2 regions of the Morganella sp. BCCO 40_0007 genome follow, and region 1 is predicted to be linked to the other one. Evidence: predicted binding sites of a transcription regulator. Region 1 holds the regulator's gene; the other holds the start of a gene.
The links. Region 1 encodes CRP, which controls carbon source genes, mostly activating them, when cyclic AMP is high. Its sites were predicted from a motif close to ATGTGANNNNNNTCACAT; they were not measured.

Region 1 (7,464 bases):
GTTCGATGGATGATTACATCCGCTATATCACCCCGCAGTTTTCCCGCACCCACATTAACTTTCAGCGGGTACCGACTGTGGACACCTCGAATCCGTTTTCGGCCAAATCCATTCCGTCACAGGACGAGAGCTTTACCGTGATCCGCTTCCGTGGCCTGAAAAAAATCGATTTTCCCTATTTGTTATCCATGCTTCAGGGGTCGTTTATTTCCGCCTCAAATACGATTGTTGTACCCGGCGGCAAATTAGGACTGGCAATGGAATTAATAATGGCGCCCCTGGCAGAGCAATTATTACAGGGAAAACAAATAAACAAGCGATAAAAAAACCGGGTAATAATGTATTACCCGGTTTATGTTCAAAAATAAAAATAATCTTTCAAAAAATTATTCAATATTTTTCACTTCAAAACTATGTGTAATGTTAACACTTTCGCCTAACATTAATGAAACAGAACAATATTTTTCAGCGGATAATTGCACGGCACGCCCGACAACGTTTTCTGTCAGGTCACGACCGGTTACAATAAAATGCAGATTGATGTGAGTGAATAAACGCGGCGCGGTTTCACGACGTTCAGCAGTAAGTTTTACATCACAATCAATGACTTGATTACGGCCTTTTTGCAAAATAGAGACAACATCAATGGCGCTGCAGCCGCCGGTTGCCATCAGTACCATCTCCATCGGGTTCGGGGCTTTTTCACCGGCATTACCGTCCATCGTAATCTGGTGTCCTGACGCGGATTCCCCTAAGAAAGTCATGTTCTCAACCCACTTTACACGCGCTTCCATTTTTATACCCTCATCATCAATATAATTCACGACAGACTACCCTTTCATTCACGGGCTGGCAATCTATCTCATAGTTTATTATGCTGAAGCGAGACAGTGGAAGACAGGACTGTTTTCCTGTGCTAAAAACACGGCAAGGATTTATCTATGGCTAAGATCAATATCTTTCCGTGTGGATTATTATACTATTTTAATAAACTAACTTGCCGGAAATTCAGCAAGTTAATATGATAAGCTAAGACTTTATATAATTGCAGAGCGTAAACAACGGTTTGCAATAACTAACAACAGAGGATAACGCGAATGGTTCTCGGCAAGCCACAAACAGACCCCACGCTTGAATGGTTTTTGTCTCACTGCCATATCCACAAATATCCATCCAAAAGCACACTTATTCATCAGGGCGAAAAGGCAGAAACACTCTACTACATTGTAAAAGGTTCTGTTGCGGTACTGATCAAAGATGAAGAAGGCAAAGAGATGATTTTATCCTATCTCAATCAGGGTGATTTCATCGGTGAACTCGGATTATTTGAGGAAGGTCAGGAACGTACAGCGTGGGTACGGGCAAAAAGCGCCTGCGAAGTTGCAGAAATCTCGTACAAAAAGTTCCGCCAGCTTATCCAGGTTAACCCGGATATCCTTATGCGCCTTTCCGCGCAGATGGCAAGCCGCCTGCAAACCACATCAGAAAAGGTCGGAAACCTTGCATTCCTTGATGTGACAGGCCGCATCGCCCAGACATTACTGAACCTGGCGAAACAGCCGGATGCGATGACGCACCCGGACGGTATGCAAATCAAAATTACCCGTCAGGAAATCGGCCAGATTGTGGGATGTTCCCGCGAAACAGTCGGCCGTATTCTGAAGATGCTGGAAGATCAGAACCTGATCTCCGCACACGGTAAAACCATCGTGGTATACGGCACCCGTTAATCCGGACGACCTTTATCACCAAAACAGGCGCAATTGCGCCTGTTTTTCTTTTCTTAATCATCAGTGATTACTGAAGAATATCTGCCCTGCGGTATCGCAGCTTTCCTTCACGGCAGGCTTGATCAAAGGATGCTTTCAACTGACGCATTGCTGCTGTTTTACGCTCTGCAATGTTCATTTTTTTATCTCAGAAATGTCGTGTTTTAAGTACATACCCTTTACCTCCTTCACCAAGACCAGCCCTTGGTAAAGATGAACATAAAAGCTGCCATGAAGAAATTCTTCAAATTTGCCTGAAAGCCGGATTGTTATTATTTTACTGAAAGCAGATAAACATCCGGCAAACTTATCATGACAAAAACAATAATAAAATATACAAATCAGTTAGTTAAATACGTTAATGCGGTAAAATTACTGCATTTCCCGGAAGTCATTCAGGGTTTTTGCCAGTCGTTTCATTCCCTCATCCACATCTGCTTTTTCAATAATCAGCGACGGCGTAAAACGCAGAACATTGGTGCCGGCATTCAGCAGCATCAGGCCATTTTTGGCCGCGAGTCCCAGCAGTATTTTTGATTGATCGCGGAAGATACCCGCCAGTTCGGCACCTATCAGCAACCCTTTACCGCGGATCTCCGCAAACGCGCCAAATGTGCTGTTCAGGGATTGCAGAGCATCGGCAAACCACCGGTGACGTTCATCCACTCCCGCCAGCAGCGCCGGGTCATTAATCAGATCAAAGGCGGCATTGCCGACAGCGCAGGCCAGCGGATTGCCGCCATAGGTGGTACCGTGGGTACCGGGCACCATGACCTGCGCGATCGCCTGTTTTGTCAGCATCGCACTGATCGGAAAACCACCACCCAGCGCTTTCGCCGTGGTCAGAATGTCCGGCTCAATGCCGTAATCCATATAGGCAAACAGTTTTCCGCTGCGCCCCATCCCGCTTTGCACTTCATCAAAGACCAGCAATGCCTGATGTTTATCACACAGATCACGCACACCCTGCATAAAAGCAGGAGTGGCAGGCGTGATCCCCCCCTCACCCTGGATAGGTTCCAGAACCACGGCACAGGTGTGATCGTCCATCACCGCTTTGACAGCATCGAGGTCGTTGAAAGGTACATGAATAATATCTGCCGGTTTCGGCCCGAAGCCATCGGCATATTTCGGCTGGCCGCCGACAGAAACAGTGAAAAGTGTCCGGCCGTGGAAGCCATGGTGAAAAGCAATAATTTTGGTTTTATAAGGATGATGACGGGTCAGTGCATAATGACGTGCCAGTTTGAATGCAGCTTCATTCGCCTCCGCGCCGGAGTTGGCAAAGAAAACCCGTTCCGCGAACGTGTGTTTTATCAGCTTCTGCGCCAGTGTCAGTGCCGGTTCATTGGTAAAAATATTGCTGACATGCCAGAGTGACTCACTCTGGGTTTTCAGCGCAGCGACCAGCGCCGGATGACAATGCCCCAGAGCCAGTACGGCAATACCACCGGCAAAATCGACATATTCGGTGCCGTTCTGATCCCATACACGGCTTCCCTGTCCTCTGACAGGAATAAAATCAGCCGGTGCATAAATTGGCAGCATTACTTCATCATAAGTGCCGCGCGTTACCGCATTCTGTTTTGTCATCGTTCCTTACCTGATCTATCCACAAGTGAAAATATAATCACCAAATATGAATAAAAAATCAAATTAAAACGAATGAAAAAACAGAACCTAGGATAAAATAATCGATAACTGATTAGTATTTCAGGAAATTATTCAGGAGTTCATGCCCCTGTTCACTGAGAATACTTTCCGGATGGAATTGCACACCTTCAATCGGCAGGGTTTTATGGCGGATACCCATGATTTCATCCACATTACCGTCGTGCAGGCTCCATGCCGTGACTTCAAAAGAGGCCGGCAGTGTTTCCGGGGCAATCACCAGTGAATGATAGCGGGTGACGGTCAGCGGACGGTTCAGCCCTTTGAACACCCCCTGCTGATTATGATGGATTGCGGTGGTTTTGCCGTGCATGACTTTACGTGCCTTCACCACCTGTGCGCCAAACGCCTGACCGATAGCCTGATGCCCGAGGCAAACCCCGAGGATCGGAATCTCACCGGCGAAATGACTGACGGCATCCAGTGAAATACCGGCGTCAGACGGCGTACAGGGACCCGGTGAGATCACCAGGTGAGACGGCGATAATTGCTCAATATCACTGAGGCTGACGGCATCATTTCGTTTAACCTGTACATCTGCACCTAACTCACAGAAGTATTGATACAGGTTATAAGTAAATGAGTCATAATTATCGATAATTAATAGCATGATTAATCTATATCCAACTGATATATTTATCTTTTTTATTTTCAAACTGCTGCGTCAGGCACACGTTGACAGCGCCCGGCAACCACAGGGGATTGCACAGTCAGCTTCATGAAGCGGGCTATAATACCACAGCCGGACAGAGAAAATAGCCCGAATGCGGCATGGTACCGCAGAGGCAGATATCGTCTGATTCAGACTATCAGGGAGTTTGACATGCTTACGGGGAATATCCGGAAATATTCCCCTTAGTCTGCACGAAAATACGGTTTATTTTACGATAGTTGCAGAAATAATTTTGATCGGTGTTGACGGTACATTCTGGTAAGGACCGATGTTTTCAGTCTTCACTTTTGAGATTTTATCGACAACATCCATGCCGTTCACGACTTTACCAAACACGGCATAGCCAAAATCACGCTGGCCGTGGTCGAGGAATGCATTATCCGCCACGTTGATAAAGAACTGGCTGGTTGCGCTGTCTTTATCTGCGGTACGCGCCATCGCAATGGTTCCGCGCAGATTACGCAGGCCGTTATCCGCTTCGTTTTTGACAGGCGGGCGGGTCTGTTTCTGATTCATATCCGCCGTAAAGCCGCCGCCCTGCACCATAAAGCCCGGGATGACGCGGTGGAATGTTGTATCGTCATAGAACTTATCTGAGACATACTGTTTAAAATTTTCCACAGTTTTCGGCGCTTTTTCATTATCCAGCGCAATTTCAAAATCACCTGCGGTGGTGGTAAATTTAACATGCGTCTGCTCCGCCGCGAACGCCAGCGAAGTTGCACTGAGGGTACAGGCTGCCACAAATGAAACTAAAACTCGTTTTAACATTCCCAATTCCTTTCAACGAAATAAACTTACACTAATCTTAACGATTTTAATGGGCAATGGCGCGAAGTGCCACCGATTTACTTTAATTTACTTTCACGGCAGGGATGAAGAATTAATATAAGAATTTTTCACGTATTTGTACTGATGATATTTCGCTCACGGCCCGTAATTAAGCAAAATTCGGCGAAATTTTTCATCCCGCTGATACATTTATTCCATTTAACGTGTAAATATAAATATCATACTGATCTTTATGGATAATTTTCATTTACTGATAAAAAACTCAACTTATGCCAAATAAAAAATAACATCCGGACTTATAACCAATAATAAACCGCCCTGATTTTTTATCTTTTTACGCGTAAATATCAGTGTCTTTTCTGCCGGAAACACTTTGTTTTCTCCGGATTATATCTGCTGCCGCCCCCCATCCTATTATTGTTGTCACTTTTTTCATTTCTGAAAATAAACAGGCGCAGTAATCTGTCTGCCGCAGTTCTTAAACAACATGCATTAGGCTATAATCATCCCGGTTTCGACCTGAGGAGAACAGATTTTGACCATTAAAACGCACAACTACCAAGTGACCCATTTTGTCATCAGCGCACCGGATATCCGCCATTTACCGGAAGATACGGGGATCGAAGTGGCGTTTGCCGGTCGCTCCAATGCCGGAAAATCCAGTGCACTGAATGCACTGACACAGCAAAAAAGCCTGGCGCGGACCAGTAAGACACCGGGACGTACCCAGCTTATCAACCTGTTTGAAGTCACTGACGGCTGCCGTGTGGTTGACCTGCCGGGCTATGGATACGCTGAAGTTCCGGAAGCAATGAAACGGAAATGGCAGGCCGCACTGGGCGAATATCTGCAAAAGCGCAACTGTCTGCGTGGTCTGGTGGTACTGATGGATATCCGTCATCCGCTTAAAGACCTGGATATGCAGATGATTGAGTGGGCAGTGGCAATGCAGGTACCGGTACTGGCATTACTGACCAAAGCCGACAAACTGGCCAGCGGCGCACGCAAAAAGCAGCTGATGGCTGTTCGCGATGCTCTGGCAGAACTGAGTGACACCGGCGATATTCAGGTGGAATACTTCTCCGCCCTGAAAAAAATCGGCATTGATAAGTTACGTCTGAAACTGGACACCTGGTTCAGCGAAAGCGACGCAGAGTGATCCCCTCCCGAAACAGATGGTTATTACTGACCATCTGTTCTTTTCTGTAATCATCATCCCTTAGCCAAAAGACCGAAAAAAGCCGCTCTGCCGGCCATAATCTGTCCGACCCCTCTCTTCCCTGCTATACACAATCTGATGATATGTTCACAAACATAAGGATGTGTTTTATGCGGGAAAAAACATTATATATTCTGGCCAACGATTTATACCGTATGGGCAACAGTAGTTCATCCCGGCTGGCGAATGTCAGAAAGAGCGATATTAATACCAGAGAAATTGGTGAAACGGATTTCATTGTTGCTGATAATAACGGTGTGAGTGTATTTACCAAAGAAGGTCTGGATGAATGTCCGCTGAGCGGGTGGGTATGGGAGTTAAAAGCAGGTACTATCCTGCCTGCCGGCCTGACTATTGTTAAACGGGGTTCAAAGGGCCATCATATGATTGTACCGGCGGAAAATATGCCGCTGACAAAATATATCAGCCTGCTGGAAAGTGTGGCCATGTTCTGTGAAAAACAATATATGAAGAGAGCATAACAGATGCGGGTACTCGAACTCAAAATCGACAGAAGCACATTTAACTTACTGTGGAAATCACTCCATGCCAGGGAAGAAGCACTCCTTCGCAGAGTTGAGGAATACGGGGAAGATTCAGATGAAGGTGCTGATGCCCTGAACGATATCATGGCACTCCGCCTTTACCGGAACGAACTCCGGGAAGATGCCGAACCGGTTTTTGATGCGAATGCCTTTCTCACTGACGATTAACCTTTCCCCGCCTTTATTCAGGACAAAAAAAATGCTCCGGTCAGAAGTTGTCTGACCGGAGCAGCTAATATTCAGCTAAATCCGATTACGTGAAGTAAAAGGTCTGAAAGATAGAACATCTTACCTCTGTACCCTACACAAATAACTTTACAGCAAATTTACGGACAAAAAAACCTTTTTTGTAATTTTTTTTCAGATTACGCACGATTCAGCTTGTCATAAAACCGTAAAATTCATCTCAAATGTTCTTTAATTACATATTTATGCGATCTGGATCTATAGGTAGTCCGAGCCTGTCCGCACAAAATAGCAACAAAACAGCACAAATGATGCCGTTTTAATACCATACTGTTATGATAGTCTGAGCGCATCCGGGAGTATGCCTCCCCATTATTCCGAATTATATTAGTGAGTTAGCTATGGCATTACTGACATTACGGCATTTTCCTGATCCCTGCCTGCGGGAAACGGCTCAACCGGTCACGGTTTTTGATGACGACCTGAAAACATTTGTTACTGATATGACAGAAACCATGTATGCCGAACGGGGCATCGGCCTTGCTGCGCCGCAGGTGGGTGTCTGTAAACGTGTGATTATCGTTGATGTCTCTGAAAACCGGGATCAGC
Region 2 (7,464 bases), on a different contig from region 1:
GGTAATAATATCTGCCGGTGCCAGAGAATCCCCCTTACTGTCTGATATTACTCAAGGAAATGGTTGCGGATTTTATCGCGGACAGCAGTAGTCAGCCCGATATCTTTCGCCAGCCAGGTATCAATACTGCCATAATGTGAGTGAATACTTTTCAGTGCAGTATTCAGGAAATCAGACTGTACGGAATACACATAGGCAAATTTTTCCACCACCGCTTCCGGCATAGTTTTCGCGTGTTCCGCCAGCAGTTCATGGCGGTAAGGTGCCAGGGTGTCGTTGGTCAGCAGGTAATCTTCCATCACCATATCGGTATCCGCGCCGAGCGCAAACAGCACCAGTGCCGAGCCCACACCGGTCCGGTCTTTCCCGACCGCACAGTGCTGTACAATGCCGCCTTTTTCCGGGTTACGCAGCATATCTCCGAGTGCATGATACGCCGGGTTGCCCAGCGGCAGCAGTTCATAAAGACGCAGCATAAAGGCTTTCGGGTCAAACTCTGTCAGTGCCTCATTGCCGAGCTTCTCAAGATTGGCGTCCACTTCTTTTGACATCGGATTTGCCGGTGCGTTCGTGTACAGCGCACCATTCCACAGGCGATCCGGTTTATCGGCAATTTCGCCGCTGTCGCGGTAATCCAGGATCTGAAACAGATTCTGCTCTGTCAGGCGGGTTAAGTCGTTGTCGCTCAGGCGATCCAGCGCCCCGGCACGGAACAGCAGGCCGGGTTTGATTTTACTGCCGTCCGGCAGTACTTTGTTTCCCAGGTCCCGGAAATTGATCCCGCCGTCAAGCGGCAGCACGGAAGGATGTGGTAATGGCTGTCTGGTCATTGATACCTCTTTATCATTATTATCAGTATGTTCGGCACGATCACTGTATCAGATTTACAGAATGAATGATTAAAAAAAAACCGCACCACCGGAAAATCCGGTGATACGGCTGATTCATGAAACCGGTAACGATCAGATGAGATGACGGGCGGCTTCCACCACAATATCCAGGGTATTGGATTCTGTTTTCTTCATCTTCGCTTCATCAGGAATTTCCTGCTGGGTGCGGTTAACAATAACCCCGGCAACCATCCCGGCACGCAGCCCCTGGCTGGCGCACATGGTCAGCAGTGTGGCGGATTCCATTTCAAAGTTCATCACGCCCATTTCCTGCCACTCTTTCATTGATCCTTTGAACCGGCGGGTCACACGGCCGCTGAACGTATCATAACGTTCCTGGCCCGGATAGAAAGTATCAGAAGAAGCGGTCACACCAATATGGACGGTAGCTTTGGCTGCTTTCGCTGCATTTACCAGCGCGGTGGTACATTCAAAGTCAGCCACGGCCGGGAATTCCATCGGCGCAAAGTGCAGACTTGCACCATCCAGGCGTACCGCAGCCGTGGTCACAAGGACATCACCGACATTAATATTTTCCTGAATCGCGCCGGTGGTACCGATACGCAGGAACGTGCGGATACCCAGCTGCGCCAGTTCTTCCACCGCGATAGAAGTGGACGGGCCGCCGATACCGGTTGAGCAGACGATGACCGCTTTGCCGTCCAGTTCACCGCGCCATGAAGTGAATTCACGCAGAGACGCGAGATGAACAGGGTTATCCATCAGGCGGGCAATTTTTTCGACCCGGTTCGGATCGCCCGGCACGATAGCCAGTGTCGCACCCTGTAAATCTGCTTTAGTCAAACCTAAATGAAATACATCAGCCATCCTGAACTCCTTTGCGAAAAAGTGATTATTGAGGACACTCTAACGTGTCGACGCACAAAATTTAGTGATTATTATCACTTCATTGATACTAACAAATGAATCAATTACATAAAAATGAGACTCAAATCACATAAACAGTGATTTGTGCTGAAAATGTCACCGGACTGCTCTCTGAAAAAGCAAAACACAGGTTGATTTTTTGTCCGCCTCACTCTACTATCCGCACCATTCCGGCACGCTGTCCGTGCTGACCTGTCACTTTCAGAACGTAAGGAGGTTCATATGACAACATTACTGTGTACTCTTTGCGGGCTCTTGCAGAACTGATTATCACACCGGTATTACAGCGTTATTTCTCCGTATTACCCGTCCCTGTTTCCTGTCTGTTTCTTCCTGACTGCCCGCCGTAAACCCGAATTTTCACTATTTTCCGGAATGGATTATGGGCAATTATATGCATTTTGTCGCGCCGGGCGTCTCTTATATCGCCTCGGATGCGACGTGGATCGAAAGTAACGCGATTCAGCAACTGATCACCACCGCACAATTACCGGGTATGACGGCTGTTGCCGGTATGCCGGATCTGCATCCCGGCAGAGGCTATCCGGTGGGTGCGGCATTTTTCTCTGAAGGCCGTTTTTATCCCGCGCTGGTCGGTAACGATATCGGCTGTGGTATGGCGCTGTACCAGACTGAGCTGAAAGTCAGCAAACTCAATGCTGACAAGGCAGAAAAACAACTGCGCAGCATGCATGACCATGCAGATGCAGACTGGCTGACAGAGCACGTGAGCGATCATTTCGCATCACATCCGTTTGCGGCGTCTCTGTCTTCTGTCGGCGGCGGAAATCATTTCGCTGAGTTTCAGCAGATCGATAAGATCTGTGATGACGGGCTGTTTGCCGCGTCCGGGCTGGATAAACAGCGTGTAATACTGCTGGTTCACAGCGGTTCACGCGGGCTGGGGCAGATGGTTCTGCGTCATCATGTTGAGCAGTTCAGCCACGGCGGACTGACAGAAAACACACCGGAAGCGGCTGAATATCTGGCGGCACATCAGCAGGCACTGGATTTTGCACAGCATAACCGGGCGCTGATTGCGCTGCGGATGATGCAGCAACTGCGTACCGGGGGTGACGCGGTACTCGATATCAATCACAACCTGGTGGAGGCCTGTACGATCAACGGACGTGACGGCTGGCTGCACCGGAAAGGGGCAACCCCGGTAAATCATGATTATGTGGTGATCCCCGGTTCACGGGGGGATTACAGTTATCTGGTGAAACCGCATGCAACCGCTGACAGCCTTTACTCTCTCGCACACGGCGCAGGGCGTAAATGGATGCGTACCGAGTGTAAAGGACGTCTTTCTCACCGTTATACGCCGGCACAGTTATCCCGGACTGATCTCGGCAGCCGGGTTATCTGCGCCAATAAACAACTGATTTATGAGGAAGCGCCGCAATCCTATAAATCTATTGAGACAGTGATAGACAGTCTGTGCGGTGCCGGACTGATTACCGTAGTGGCACGACTGAAACCGTTGCTGACCTACAAAACGAGCGGGGAGTGCTGCTGATGTTATTACAGTTTTCTGCAGCTCACGGCCCGGAAGAGTGCTGCCTGGCAGTGAAGCATGCGCTGCGTCTCTTTTTGCAGGAGGCCGCACAGTCGCCGGTCACCGTGACCATTGCGGAGGAAATGCCGTCACAGCACGGACTGCATTCCGCATTGTTGTCACTGGACGGAGAGTTTGCGGATACGCTGGCGGATCGCTGGTGCGGGACATTGCAGTGGCAGTGTGCCAGCCCGTTCCGCCCGACACACCGGCGTAAAAACTGGTTTATCGGTATCCGCCGTTTTACTGCGCCGCAGGCAGTATCAGACAGCGAGATTGTCTTTGAACGTCTTAAATCACAGGGGCCGGGCGGTCAGCATGTGAATAAGACAGAATCCGCTGTCCGGGCCACGCACATTGCCACCGGTATTACGGTCAAAGTGCAGTCTGAACGCAGTCAGCACGCCAACAAAAAACTGGCCTGCCGCCTGATTGAATGGCATCTCAGCCAGTATCAGCAACAGCAGTCCGCATCACTGAACGGCGAGCGCCACCGGTCACATCACCAGATCGAACGCGGCCGGGCAACACGCTGCTTCAGCGGGCCGGATTTCCGTCCGGTCAGCTGACGGCACATAACACAAAGCCGATCATCACTGACCGGCTTTTCTCTTCTTATATAAGGCAGATTTCCTCAGCGGGATGTCAGCGGATTTTCCCGCAGACGGCGCGCCGCTTCCACCATGTTTGCCAGAGCTTTGCGGGTTTCATCCCAGCCGCGGGTTTTCAGGCCGCAGTCCGGGTTAACCCACAGACGCTCCACGGCGATCTTATCCGCCGCTTTGCGCAGCAGGGCTTCAATCCACTCCACTTCCGGTACATTCGGTGAGTGAATATCATAAACACCCGGCCCGATTTCATTCGGATAATCAAAATCTTCGAATGCTTCCAGCAGTTCCATATCCGAGCGTGATGTTTCAATGGTGATCACATCCGCATCCAGCGCCGCGATGGAATCCATGATGTCATTGAATTCGCAGTAACACATATGGGTGTGGATCTGAGTGTCATTCTCTGCGACTGCGGCATTGAGCCGGAAGGCATCCACCGCCCAGGTGAGATACTCCGCCCACTCTTCGCGGCGCAGCGGCAGCCCTTCACGCAGTGCCGGTTCATCGATCTGGATAATACCGATCCCGGCTTTCTGTAGATCGTCCACTTCATCACGCAGTGCCAGAGCAATCTGTTTGGCAATAGTTTCGCGGCTGACATCCTCGCGCGGGAATGACCAGCAGAGAATGGTCACCGGCCCGGTCAGCATGCCTTTCACCGGTTTGCTGGTGAGGGATTGTGCGTACGTCGCCCAGTCAACCGTGATAGGTTCCGGACGGCTGATGTCACCGATGATCACCGGCGGTTTCACACAGCGGGAGCCGTAACTCTGCACCCAGCCGTTCTGCGTAAAGACATAACCGTCGAGATGCTCGCCGAAATACTCCACCATGTCATTACGTTCCGCTTCACCGTGAACCAGCACATCCAGTCCGAGCCGTTCCTGCTCATTAATCGCCTGCTTAATATGTTCAGAGATATTGGTACGGTAGAACGCTTTATCGATATTTCCTTTTTTGAAGTTCAGACGTAACCCGCGGATTTCCGTCGTTTGCGGGAAAGAACCGATTGTGGTGGTCGGCCACAGCGGCAGATTAAAACGACTGCGTTGTGCCTCTGCACGCTCAGCGTACGGCGCGGCACGTTCACTGTCGCGGGCGGTTACCGCCGCCAGCCGGGCCGCGACTGCGGCGTTATGCACGCGGGAAGAGTGGCGGCGCAGCGTGATAGGGGCACTGTATTTCTCCAGCGCGGCAATATCACCCGCCGAGCCGCTGTTGACCGCACGGGTCAGCAATGCCAGTTCTTCACATTTCTGCTGCGCAAAAGCAAACCAGCTTTTGACTTCCTCATCCAGCTTGGTTTCGTCACGCAGGTCAATCGGACTGTGCAGCAGCGAGCAGGATGTGCCAATCCACAGATCACGTTTTCCGGCCAGTGGTGCTATCACATCATATTTTTGCCGCAGGTCGGCACGCCAGACATTGCGCCCGTTAATCAGACCGGCGGAGAGCAGCCAGTCTGCCGGTAAGGCTTCATGAATAGCCTGAATATCATCGCTGCCTGCGACAAAATCAACATGCAGCCCCTGCACCGGTAGTTCACAGATAAGCGGCAGATGGTGGCCCACGCTGTCAAAATAGGTGGTCAGCAGCAGTTTGGTATGCCCCTGCAAAGCATCATACGCGGTACGGTAAGCGGACTGCCATTCCGGTGGTAAATCCAGTACCAGTGCCGGTTCATCAATCTGAATCCACTCAATACCGCGCTCCGCCAGTTTTTCCAGCACGGTTTTATAGGCTGCCAGCAGTGACGGCAGTAATGATAAGCGATCAAACTGAGCGCCTTTCACTTTGCCGAGCCACAGATACGTGACCGGCCCGAGCAGTACCGGTTTCACCGCAAAGCCCTGCTCCAGCGCCTCATCCACCTCGTCAAACAGCTGCGGCCAGCTCACGCTGAAGGTTTGCCCGCGCTGAAACTCCGGCACAATATAGTGATAGTTGGTGTTAAACCATTTTGTCATTTCCGCTGCTGCGGCCGGTTCACCGGAAGGCGCACGGCCACGGGCGATACGGAACAGCGTATCGAGGTCAATATCCCCGTCAGCACCGGCATGACGCGGCGGCACATTACCAAACAGCAGACTGGTGCCGAGAACATGATCGTACCAGGCGAAATCCCCGACCGGCAATAATTCAACCCCGGCCTCTTTTTGCAGCTGCCAGTGGCGGCGGCGTAATTCACGGCCGGTATCGCGCAGCTCATCCTGCGAAATCTGCCCTGCCCAGTAACCTTCAAGCGCTTTTTTCAGTTCTCTTTTCAGACCGATACGCGGAAAACCCAGAGTGTGATTATGTGTCGTCATAAAAAATCCTATCATTTAGCCATCCAGATGTTTACACATCCATAATCAACGGGTACTGTATAAGAAACAAGCGCAAATTCTTCATCGCTAACCTGAAGGTTCCTCATGATAGAAATAAAACATTTAAAAACGATTCAGGCACTGAATCAGTCAGGGTCGCTCGCGGGAGCAGCAGGTGCGTTACATCAGACACAATCCGCCCTTTCCCATCAGTTCAGTGAACTGGAACACCGGCTCGGCTACCGGATTTTTATCCGCAAAACCCAGCCGCTGCAATTCACTCCGCAGGGACAGGTGCTGCTGCAACTGGCAGAGCAGGTACTGCCGCTGGTGAAAGATGCTATCCGTGAGTGTAATGAGCCGGGGCTGACCGCGCTGCGCGTGGCGATTGAGTGCCACAGCTGCATTCAGTGGCTGACCCCCGCACTGGCGCATTTCCGCGAAAGCTGGCCGCAGATTAATGTCGATTTCACTTCCGGCGTCAGTTTTGATCCGCAGCCGGAACTGCTGAAACGCGAACTCGATGTGGTGCTGACATCCGACATTGATGAGCAGCACAACGGGAAGCTGACGTATACACCACTGTTTGATTATGAGGTGAAACTGGTGGTGGCACCGGATCATCCGCTGGCCCGCCGTCTGCATATTCAGCCGCAGGATCTGACAGCAGAAACCCTGCTGATTTATCCGGTGCAACGTCAGCGCTTTGATATCTGGCGGCGTTTCCTGCAACCGGCCGGTGTTTCCCCGCAGATAAAAACCGTGGATAACACCCTGCTGATGATCCAGATGGTGGCTGCCCGTATGGGGATCGCCGCACTGCCGCACTGGGCGGTGGAGAATTTCGAAAGACAGGGAATGGTGGTGACCAAAACCTTAGGGGAAGGATTGTGGAGCCGGCTGTATGCCGCAAACCGCAGCGGGGAACAGCGTCAGCCGGCTGTTGAGTCGTTTATTCGTGCGACGCGTCAGCACGCGGTGGACAATCTGCCTTTTGTAAAGACGGCTTCAGTATCCATACCCGGTGCACCCACAGCGATGCAACAATCAGGGTTGCGCCAATGCTGAACGTGAGCCAGTCCGGATGCTGCTGCCAGATGGCGAAGTTCACCAGTAACCCCGCCGGAACCATCATGTTGTTCATGATCGCGAGTGTTCCGGCGTCCACCTGTGTGGCACCGTAGTTCCACATAAAGTAGCCGATCCCG

Region 2: udp (uridine phosphorylase) is a predicted target of CRP. The motif match lies at 1,833-1,850, and genes of this name have one in related genera.

Annotation. Positions count from the first base shown of each region.
Region 1 covers NZ_JAVBIN010000004.1:18,900-26,363, forward strand. The annotation lists gene R5268_RS05865 (phosphoribulokinase) at 1-323, shown strand, start outside; gene R5268_RS05870 (OsmC family protein) at 387-794, opposite strand; gene crp (cAMP-activated global transcriptional regulator CRP) at 1,098-1,730, shown strand; gene R5268_RS05880 (aspartate aminotransferase family protein) at 2,142-3,362, opposite strand; gene R5268_RS05885 (aminodeoxychorismate synthase component II) at 3,475-4,050, opposite strand; gene ppiA (peptidylprolyl isomerase A) at 4,318-4,884, opposite strand; gene yihA (ribosome biogenesis GTP-binding protein YihA/YsxC) at 5,441-6,064, shown strand; gene R5268_RS05900 (hypothetical protein) at 6,235-6,606, shown strand; gene R5268_RS05905 (hypothetical protein) at 6,610-6,837, shown strand; gene def (peptide deformylase) at 7,257-7,464, shown strand, end outside.
Region 2 covers NZ_JAVBIN010000016.1:48,576-56,039, reverse strand. The annotation lists gene R5268_RS17920 (DedA family protein) at 1-24, opposite strand, end outside; gene R5268_RS17915 (tyrosine-protein phosphatase) at 48-830, opposite strand; gene udp (uridine phosphorylase) at 963-1,718, opposite strand; gene R5268_RS17905 (RNA ligase RtcB family protein) at 2,161-3,297, shown strand; gene prfH (peptide chain release factor H) at 3,297-3,905, shown strand; gene metE (5-methyltetrahydropteroyltriglutamate--homocysteine S-methyltransferase) at 3,971-6,256, opposite strand; gene metR (HTH-type transcriptional regulator MetR) at 6,362-7,324, shown strand; gene R5268_RS17885 (carboxylate/amino acid/amine transporter) at 7,209-7,464, opposite strand, start outside.